DNA from 3 places in the Paraburkholderia kururiensis genome. Region 3 is predicted to be linked to each of the others. Evidence: riboswitches for the same ligand, from Rfam matches in the RefSeq annotation. Region 3 holds a riboswitch; each other region holds the start of a gene.

Region 1 (3,270 bases), 1.2 Mb from region 3:
TGGCGCGCACGTCGCGCTTGGTGAGCTGGCCGTCGTTGAGAAAGGCGTCGTCGGGAAGGCCGCACGTGAGCGGCAACGAACGCGCCTCCGTTGCCTCGCAGGCGAGCGCCACGACGTTGAGCGCGGCCACGTCCCGCGCTTGATCGGACGGCCAGGCCGCGGCACGCACGTCGATGCGGCGTTCGCGGTCACCGCCCAGATGCTCGAACACGTGCATGCGCGTGGCGCCGAAACCGCGCTCGCGCAGCAGCGCGGCGATGGCGCCGGGCGACTCGCCGTCGCGGCTCAGCACGAAGATGCGGGCGCCGTCGTGAAGATGCGCGTTCAGCGCGGCAAGCGGGCGCCCTACGAGCGACGCCACCGCGACTTCCTGCAACGCCCATCCGAGCCGCGCCGCCGCGAGCGAAAGCGACGACGGCGCGGGCAGCACGCGCCATTCGTCGGCGGACAGCGCCCGCGCGAGCGTGGCGCCGACGCCGTAAAACATGGGGTCGCCGCTCGCCAGCACGCACACCGGCTTGCCGCGCCGCGCGAGCACCGGTGCGATGTCGAACGGCGACGGCCAGGCCTCGCGCCGCGCCGCAATGCGCGCGGGCAACATGGCGAGGTGGCGCTGGCCGCCCACCACCACATCCGCTTCGAGCAACGCGCGTCGCGCCGCCCGGCCGAGCCCGGCAAATCCGTCTTCCCCTACACCTACCACCGTCAGCCAGGCGGGCATTGCATCGTTTCCTTTGAGCTTGATCAGTGCCGCTTCGCGCCGGTCTTTGCAGGCTTTACTGCGGCCTTCCTGCGCGGTCGTGCCCGTCGCAAAAAAGAGGATAATACCGCCTCGCCGGTGCCCTACGGGGCTGAAAAGGGAACACAGCCAAGCTGTGGCTGCCCCCGCAACTGTGAGCAGAAAGTCCGCGCCGCCACGCGCCACTGGACGATCGGGCAAGCCAGCCGATCCACCGGGAAGGCCGGCACGGACGCCGGGTCGCACATGGTCTTCAACGCGCTTTCGTACGTTTTTCGCGCGTCTTCCATGCGGCAACCCGGCAAGCTGCGAGCCAGGAGACCTGCCGGCCAGGACGTTCCGTTCGTGCAAGCCAACACCGGGCGGGGTGCACCGGTGCCGCGCGCTCTCCTCGCCACGCAAGGAGAACACCTGGCCGCAGCGCGACGCCTGATTCCTCACTGAGCTTTTTCACCGATCTCACTGAACGCGAGCGCTGCGCATTGAGCCACGATCCGACTCCTTCGCTTCGGCCTTCCGCCTGTCCCGCGCTGACGCGCATCGTCAGCGCACGCGACGGCGGGTTGTGCCGCATCAAGCTGCCCGGCGGCGAGCTGCACGCCGAACAGGCCATCGCGATTGCCGAGGCGGCAAGCGAACATGCCGGCGGTGTGATCGAACTGACGAACCGGTCCAACGTGCAACTGCGCGGCGTGCGCGCCGGCCACGAGCCCGCGTTGATTGCGCGGCTGCTCGCGGCAGGGCTCGGGCCGCGGCAGTTTCCGGATGCGTCGCCTCTTGCGTCCAAGGCGTCGTGCGACGCGCCGTTGTCGACGCCACGCCTTGCCGCCGCCGACGACGTGCGCAACGTGATGGCGAGTCCCTCCGCGGGCCGCGACATCGGCGCACTCGTCGACACGCGGCATCTCGCCGCACAACTGCTCGCGCTGCTGGAAGGCGAGCCGCGTTTCGCCGCGCTCTCGCCGAAGTTCGCGTTGCTGCTCGACGGCGGCGAACGGCTCGCGGCGCTCGATCATCCGCACGACATCTGGCTCTCGGCCATCGCGCCGGAACAGCACGCCGGCCAAACCTGGTTCGCGTTCGGCCTGGCGGGCGAACCGTCGTGCACGCAGCGTTGCGCGCTCGCCGCCGTGCAGGCGGTCGACGTGCCCGCGCTGGTTCGTGCGCTGCTCACGCTGTTCCTCGACCTCGCCCGCCCCGAAGAGACGCGCATGCGCCACCTCGTCGCCGCGCACGGCGAGATCGCGCTGCTCGAACACCTGGCATACCGTATCGATTTTCCGCTGCGCCGTGACGCCGCCGTCGACGCATGGCGCCGCGCGCCCGCCGACGCATCGCTGCGATTCGGCGCTCACCGGCAACGCGATGGCGAACGGTGGTACGTAGGCGCGCAGCCGCCGCTCGGCCGCCTCGATGCGCCCACGCTGCGCGAACTCGCGCGGCTCGCACAACAGACCGCCGCCACGCTGCGCGCCACGCCGTGGCAAGGCGTGCTGCTGGTCGACGTCGAAGCGTCCGCGGTACCGCAGGTCCAACGCGCTCTGGATGCACTCGGACTGATTCAGGACGCGCGCCATCCGCTCGCAAGACTCGTTGCGTGCGCGGGCTCGCCCGGTTGCATGAAGGCGCACGCCGACACCAAAGCCGATGCCCTCGCACTCGCGCCGCATCTGCCAGACGACGTGCAAGTTCACGTGAGCGGCTGTGTGCGCTCGTGCGCCGCCGCGCACTGCGCGCCCTACACGCTGCTCGCCGTGGAGCCGGGCCGCTACGACGTCTATCGGCGCGTCGAACAGGCGGCCGCACAATCGCCGTCCGACGAAAGCGGCGCCCTCGGCGCAGGCCCCGCCACCCCGCGCTTCGGCGAACGCCTCGACACCCATCTCACCCTCGACCAGGCCACGCGCGTGCTTCACGCGGCGCGCCTCGCGTACGGAGTTTCTTCCCATGCTTGATTACGTCCGCGACGGCCAGGCCATCTATCGCGCGTCTTTCGCGACGATCCGCGCCGAGGCCGACCTCTCCCGCATCCCGCCCGACCTCGAAAAGCTCGCGGTGCGCGTGATCCACGCGTGCGGCATGGTCGATATCGTCGATGCGCTCAAGTTTTCGCCGGGCGCGGGCACGGCAGGGCGCGATGCGCTCAAACGCGGCGCGCCGATTCTCTGCGATGCCCGCATGGTGGCCGAAGGCGTCACGCGCGCGCGGTTGCCCGCGGCGAACCCGGTGCTCTGCACGCTCGGCGACCCGGCCGTGCCCGCGCTTGCAAGCGAGCTTGGCAACACGCGGTCGGCGGCGGCGCTCGAACTCTGGCGTCCTCATCTGGCCGGCAGCGTGGTCGCCATCGGCAATGCGCCCACCGCGCTTTTCTATCTGCTCGACATGCTCGACGCGGGCGCACCGCGGCCCGCGCTGATTCTGGGCTTTCCCGTGGGATTCGTCGGCGCCGCCGAATCGAAAGCGATGCTCGCCGCCGACAGCCGCGGCGTGCCGTTCGTGATCGTGGAAGGCCGGCGCGGCGGCAGCGCGAT
Region 2 (3,270 bases), 1.2 Mb from region 3:
TCGCGGCGCCGTTGCGTCATGCGCTGATGCGAGTCGGGATCGGTCTTCATGGTGTCCTCATGGGTGGCTGGATGAACTGCTGTGCCGCGATGCCTGCTTGTCGGCGAGTGTCGGCAATGGCGACGGTCACGCCGTCGTAAGCGCGCTTGGCTGCAACGAGGCGCCCGCCCGGCGCGGCGAGCAGCGCGCACGGCTCGCACACGCCGGCCACGCTGGCATGGGCGAGCACGACCGGCGACTGCACGAGACCTGGATGCTTGCGCAGACACGCGGCGATCTCGTCGGCGCAAAAGACCTTCAGCGGCAACGCGTGGCGCGCGCAGAACGCGAGCAAGGCAGGCTCGTGTGCTTTCGTGTCGATGGTGGCGATGCAGGCGACGTGTTCGGCGATGTATGTCGAAGCGCGATGTGCAGCCTCGTCGTGCCGCGCTACGTCGGCCAGCACTGCCCACACCGCCACCTCGATCTGCTCCAGCGACACCCCTCGCCGGCAGCCGATGCCGAGCACGAGCGAGCGGCCGCGTGTGGCGCCGTCGCTGGCGTCGGTCGACGAATCCGGCATTGCAGGGCGGCTCATGCTGGGTTGAATCGGCTGGGTTGATGGCTGGATTTCGATGGGCCGGCGTGGACGCCCGATCGACCACGCGCCCCTTCGCAGGCGGGCGCATACGATAGCACAGGCCCTTCGCCGTCCCCTCCGGCTTCCTTGACGCGGCCCGTCGCGGCACCTACACTCCGTGGCGATCTGGTGCTCGCGCGCGCGTTCCTTGCGCGCGCAGTTAAACGGGAAACAGCGGTTCGCCGTCTATTGACGCACGGTCCGAACCAAACTGTGCTGCCCCCGCAACGGTAAGCGAAAGCATCGCGACATGCGATGCGGAGCCGGCTTCGATGCATGCGCGCAAGGCCACGCATGCAGGCAACCACTGCGCGAGAAACAACATCACTCGCGTGGGAAGGTGAAGCGGCGCTTTCGCCAGCCCGGATACCGGCCAGAGCGAAGAGTGGGCGCTGCGGGTGAGCGGCGTTCCGCTGGGTCGGCAGCGTTATGCGCATGCCGGCCGTTGCTCAATCGGCTCGACCCGCCAGGGCGCCTGACTGCTTTCCAGCGTGGCTTCGTCGGCTATCGGCAGTCTGGTTGCTTCATGCACCTTCCATGCGACGCCTGAGGCGCGCATCGTGCGGCGTGGCACGGCCACTACCCGAACCCTCGAGGCCCCGCATGTCAGAACCCATGCGCAAGATTCCCGTCACCATCGTTACGGGCTTTCTCGGCAGCGGCAAGACTACGCTGCTGCGTCACATTCTTCGCGAGGCCAACGGCCTGCGCATTGCCGTCATCGTGAACGAGTTCGGCGAACTCGGCATCGACGGCGAAATACTGAAGGGCTGCGGCATCGGCTGCGACGAAAGCGGCAACGAAAGCGCAGGCCAGCTCTACGAACTCGCGAACGGGTGCCTCTGCTGCACGGTGCAGGAAGAATTCTTCCCCGTGATGGAAGCGCTCGTGGAGCGGCGCGCGCAGATCGACCACGTGCTGATCGAAACGTCCGGGCTCGCGCTGCCCAAGCCGCTCGTGCAGGCCTTCAACTGGCCAGCCATTCGCAACAGCTTCACCGTCGACGCCGTCGTGACGATGGTGGACGGACCCGCCGCCGCGAGCGGTCAGTTCGCCGCGGACCCCAACGCCGTGGACGCGCAGCGCCGCGCCGATCCGAATCTCGATCACGAGTCGCCGCTGCACGAACTGTTCGAAGATCAACTGAGCGCCGCGGATCTCGTCGTGCTCAACAAGATCGACCTCATCGGCGAGGCGCAGCAGGCCGCCGTGGAGGCGCTGATTCGCGAAGAACTGCCGCCGCACGTGAAGATTCTGCGCGCGCAGGGCGGCCAGCTGGCGCTGCCGGCGTTGCTCGGGCTCGCGGCCGCCTCCGAAGCGACCATCGATCAACGCCCCGACCATCACGGCTCGTCGAACGACCCCGATCATCACCATCACGACGACTTCGATTCCGTCGTCGTGACGGGCGCGCCGGCCACGCGCGACGCGGCCATCGCGGCGCTGGGCGCGCTCGTGGAGCGCCACACCATCTATCGCGCGAAAGGCTTCGCGGCGCTGCCCGGCGCGCCGATGCGGCTCGTCATTCAGGGCGTGGGCCGCCGCTTCGACAGCTACTTCGACCGCCGCTGGCGTGAGGACGAAATGGATCACCAAACGCGTACGAGCCGCTTCGTCTTGATTGGCGAAGACCTCGATCAGGCCGTGCTGCAAGCAGCGTTCGATGCAGCGCTCGCGTCGGCCGCCGCCGAAGCCACGGGACGCTAGACCGCCATGCATCTGCTGCGCACCGTACCCGGCGGTTTCGTCGACGACACGGCGGGCGTGATCCGCATCGATCAGCGCCCGGCCGACATCGTCGTGCTCAGTTCGGCCGACACCACGCTCTCGCTGCTCGCAAGCGTGATCGAACGCATGGGCGCGGGCTTCCCGAGCCTGCGGCTCGCGAACGTCGCGTTCCTGCGCCAGCCGGCGTCGGTGGACTTCTATATCGACGACGTGTTGCAGCATGCACGCGTGGTCGTGGTGGACCATCTGGGCGGCGAGGCGTATTGGCCTTACGGCATCGAGCGTGTCGTGGAACTCGCGCAGCGCAAGGGCCAGACGCTCGCGATGTTTTCGGGCGATTTGCAGGAAGACCCGAACCTCATTGCACGAAGCACCGCCGACGCCGCGCTGTGCCGGCAACTGTGGCGCTACCTGCGCGAAGGCGGCCTCGCGAATGCCGAAGGGTTCTTGCGCGCGATTGCCTGGCACGCGCTCGGCTGGGGCCGCGAGCCGGCGCCGCCCGTGCCGCTGCCGGCCGCGATGCTCTACTACCCGGCGAATCTTGCAGACGCATCCCGCAGCGCAGCCACCGTGCCGACGGTCGCGGACTGGCAGGCGCGCTGGCGTGAAGGCGCGCCGGTCGTCGCGTTGCTGTTCTATCGTGCGCACGTGCAGGCCGCCAACACGGCGGTGTTCGACGCGCTGATCGAAGCACTCGAAGCACGCGGCATGAACCCGTTGCCCATCGCCGTGACGTCGCTGAAAGACGCGATGAGTCGCGACGTCGTGGCGCAGTTGTGCGCCGACCATAACGTCGCGCTTGTGCTCAATACGACGGCGTTCGCAGCTTCGTCTCTGGACGATCCCGGCGGCCCGGCATCGCCCGCGCTCACCGGCGACGCGCCCGTGTTCCAGGTGATTCTGAGTTCCGGCAATCGCGACGA
Region 3 (3,270 bases):
TTGCGAACGCCGGTCCAGGGCAGCGTGTGCCCGGGTGCGTTGGCGAGATCGTCGATGCTTGCTTCGTCCGGTTCGGACTTCATCAGCCAGTAGCGCATGAGTCGAAGTGAACGTCGAAAGTGAGCGTTGAAGAAAGAGGCGGTGCGGTAACGGGACCGCGAGACAACGAGGACGACAAGGCAACAGCCTGGGAGCGGCCGCAAGGCGACAGGCCGCAAAACAACGAGCCGCAAAGTAAAACGGCACCGGACTCTCGTCCGGTGCCGTTCGAATAGGTCCCCGCCTTAGCCGCTAGGCCGGCATCCTGAACCTGAGGTTCAGAATTGGTCGCAGTTAGCAGCACTTCGGGTACATCAGACAGAGTGACGCGCACGCCCGTGCTACAAATTTCCGCAACCGTGCACATGGCATTGGTTCAAGGAATATATGACCTTGGCGAACCAGGCAGGGAAGCTGACTAAACCTGTTTGAAACCGTTGCTGCTCAAACCGCTTTTTCGCGCCGCTGCAACGCGGCCGGTTTGTTGAAGAGCGCAGTATATATGGATTGAACGCGCTGTGTTCAATACTGCCGTTCAACTTTACTGCACGCCGTACTGTTGAATCACAGTACCCAGCTGCTCATTCATCTGGCGCATTGTACGCCGGATTTCTTCGGCGGGGAAAGCTTCGCCGTGGCGCACGCTCGTCTGCAGGCGCAGCAACTCGGATGCGAGCGAAAGCGCTGCCATGACGGCGATGCGGTCGGTGCCGCGCACGTTGCTGTGCTCGCGCACCTTCGACATTTCCGCATCCACACGTGCCGCCGCTTCGATCAGCGCGGGCTCCGTTTCAGGCGAGCAGGCGAGGCGATAGTTCTGCCCGAGAATCGACACTTCGATCAGTTTCGTGCTCATGCGTTTTCTCCGTGGCGCGCTTCGTGAGTGCCCGAAGCCGTTTCACCGTGCGCGTGGTGTCCTTCTTCGCGTTCTTCTTCCTGTTGCGACGAAGCGAGCAGATCGAGCTGGTTGTCCGGTTCGCCCTGGCCCTTGGCGCGCGGCAACTTTTCGAGGATGGCGTTGAGCCGGACCTGCGCGTCGTCAATCTTCGCCGACAGCGTGTCGCGCTCCGCCTGCAGCGCGTTGCGTTCCTCGCGCAGCTGTTCGATTTCGGCGCGCGCGCCATCAAGTTGCGCGTGCAATTGCGCGACCTGCTCTTCGAGCGCGTGACGCGCCTCGTGGTGCTGCTGATTGATTTCTATCAGCCGCCCGATGTTCTGGGAGAGTGTTTCGAGTTCGTTGAGCATGTGCTGCGTCCTCTAAAGGAGGGCATTTTAGCGCGGAATGCGCGCGCTTCTGTCATCTGTGTCGTTTCGAGACGTAACAGCCGGCTTCCTGCTGCGAAGCCCCCGCAACGCGCGTCAGCGGAACGCGAAATGCGTGCCGGCCCTTGCCGCAAGGCACTTTTGTGCAGTCCCCGCCGCTGCGGCGCTTCTTCGTACTCCCTTGAAGACGATGCTTGTCGCCGCCGATTTGACACCTTCCGCTATCACGTTCTTGACCATCCTTGACAGTTTTCGCGGTCTTCCTTGATGTCTCCCCGCCATGTCCCGGCACCGCCCAGGGCTTCCTTGACGCTCGCGCGTACGCCTCCTTACACTTGCCGCACTCTGGTGCCCGCGCCTGCGCCCAACGCAAGCGCGGTTAAACGGGAAACAGGGAGCGAAGTCCGGCCCCGGACGCGTCAACCTGTGCTGCCCCCGCAACGGTAAGCGACTGCACGCGCATCACATCGCGTGCCTATCGATTCGACGTGCGCCGCCGACGATTCCATCCGTCGCGCGGCGTGCCTGCAAGCCACTGCGCACACGTGCGTGGGAAGGCGAATCGATGCGTCGTCAGCCCGGATACCGGCCAGAGGGCGAGGCGCGCTGCTTCGCCAGCATTGCCGGCACCGGCTGCGGCCCTGGCGGATTGTCTGGCGTGGGTGCGTGCCTCATGACGCATCGGCTTCGCGGGGAGCGAAGCCGGGCACGCTACCACAGGAAAATCGCTCCATGCTTACCCCTCTCGCCCGCGCGACGCTGCTCGCCCTGACGGGCTTGCCGCTGGCCGTCCTGGCCCAGACGCCTGCGGTATCGGCCGGGCCGTCGAATCCGGATACTGCCGCGACCACGGACACACCGCCCATCGCACCACCGGCAGCCTCTGCTTCTGCTGCGGCCGTAAGCACCCACGCAAAATCACAGCCCTCGCCGACCGCCGCTGCCGGCGATCGAACGCTCGCCCCCGTCGTCGTTACCGCGGATCGCGGGCCGCAGCGACTCGCCGACGCCATCCCGCAGACCACGCTGTTCGACGCCCAGGACATCGCCGACACCACGCAGCACGACCTGCCTGGCCTGCTGCAATTCGCGCCCGGCACGCAGATCGTGCGCAACGGCGGGCCGGGTTCCACGGCCACGCTCTTCATGCGCGGCGCGGACGCCACCGAATCGCTCGTGCTGATCGACGGCGTGCGCGTGGATTCGACGAGCCTCGGCAGCGCACAGATCGCGCAGATTCCGCTCGACCAGATCGATCACGTCGAAGTGGTGAACGGCAACGTGTCGGCGCTCTATGGGTCCGGCGCGATCGGCGGCGTCGTGCAGATCTTCACGAAGAACGGCGGCAGCTACCCGCCGCGCTTCAACTTCGAGACCGAATACGGCAGCTATCACACGCAGCGCCAGCAGGTGGGCGTGTCGGGCGCGCTCGATGCCGAGGGCAAGACGACCTTCAGCGTGTCGCTCGCGCGCGCGAAGGACGACGGCTTCTCGTCGATCAACCCGGCGCTCGTGCCGGCCGTGAACCCGAACGCGAACGGTTATCTGAACGAAAGCGCGTCGGCGTCGCTGCGTCACACGTTCAACGAGCGCTGGGACGCCGGCGTGCGCTTCTTCCAGTCGAACGGCAACAGCAGCTTCGACAACCCATACGGCGCGCCTACCGATCTCAACAATCTCTACACGAAGGTGCAGCAGGCCTCGGTGTTCGCGAACGGCAAGGTGACGGACTGGTGGACCACGCACCTCGTCGCCGCGATGGGCAACGACCGCAGCCAGACCGCGCTCAACGGCGTCTATACGGACCATTTCAGCTCGGACAACCGGCAGTACACCTGGCAGAACGACTTCATGCTCGCGCCGCAGCAGAAGATCCAGCTGGGCTACGAGCATCTGGACCAGACCCTCGATTCGAACCAGTACAGCGCGCCGAACCGGCACGTCGATTCCGGCTTCGCGGGTTATACC

Evidence for each region. A riboswitch is a leader RNA that binds a small molecule or an ion and turns the genes downstream of it on or off. The one in region 3 is predicted to bind cobalamin.
Region 1: it holds a riboswitch for cobalamin, as region 3 does, so the genes downstream of both, cobG (precorrin-3B synthase) here and U0042_RS23365 (TonB-dependent receptor domain-containing protein) in region 3, are expected to answer to the same signal.
Region 2: it holds a riboswitch for cobalamin, as region 3 does, so the genes downstream of both, cobW (cobalamin biosynthesis protein CobW) here and U0042_RS23365 (TonB-dependent receptor domain-containing protein) in region 3, are expected to answer to the same signal.

What each region holds. Positions count from the first base shown of each region.
Region 1 is NZ_CP139965.1:6,356,278-6,359,547, forward strand. Features, by position in the region: gene cbiE (precorrin-6y C5,15-methyltransferase (decarboxylating) subunit CbiE) at 1-721, opposite strand, end outside; cobalamin riboswitch at 820-1,084, shown strand; gene cobG (precorrin-3B synthase) at 1,222-2,694, shown strand; gene U0042_RS28420 (precorrin-8X methylmutase) at 2,687-3,270, shown strand, end outside.
Region 2 is NZ_CP139965.1:6,367,142-6,370,411, reverse strand. Features, by position in the region: gene cobO (cob(I)yrinic acid a,c-diamide adenosyltransferase) at 1-50, opposite strand, end outside; gene U0042_RS28455 (cobalamin biosynthesis protein) at 47-577, opposite strand; cobalamin riboswitch at 730-1,012, shown strand; gene cobW (cobalamin biosynthesis protein CobW) at 1,223-2,326, shown strand; gene cobN (cobaltochelatase subunit CobN) at 2,333-3,270, shown strand, end outside.
Region 3 is NZ_CP139965.1:5,199,751-5,203,020, forward strand. Features, by position in the region: gene U0042_RS23345 (EVE domain-containing protein) at 1-98, opposite strand, end outside; RNA gene ssrS (6S RNA) at 273-454, opposite strand; gene U0042_RS23355 (cell division protein ZapA) at 581-895, opposite strand; gene U0042_RS23360 (ATPase) at 892-1,284, opposite strand; cobalamin riboswitch at 1,632-1,911, shown strand; gene U0042_RS23365 (TonB-dependent receptor domain-containing protein) at 2,035-3,270, shown strand, end outside.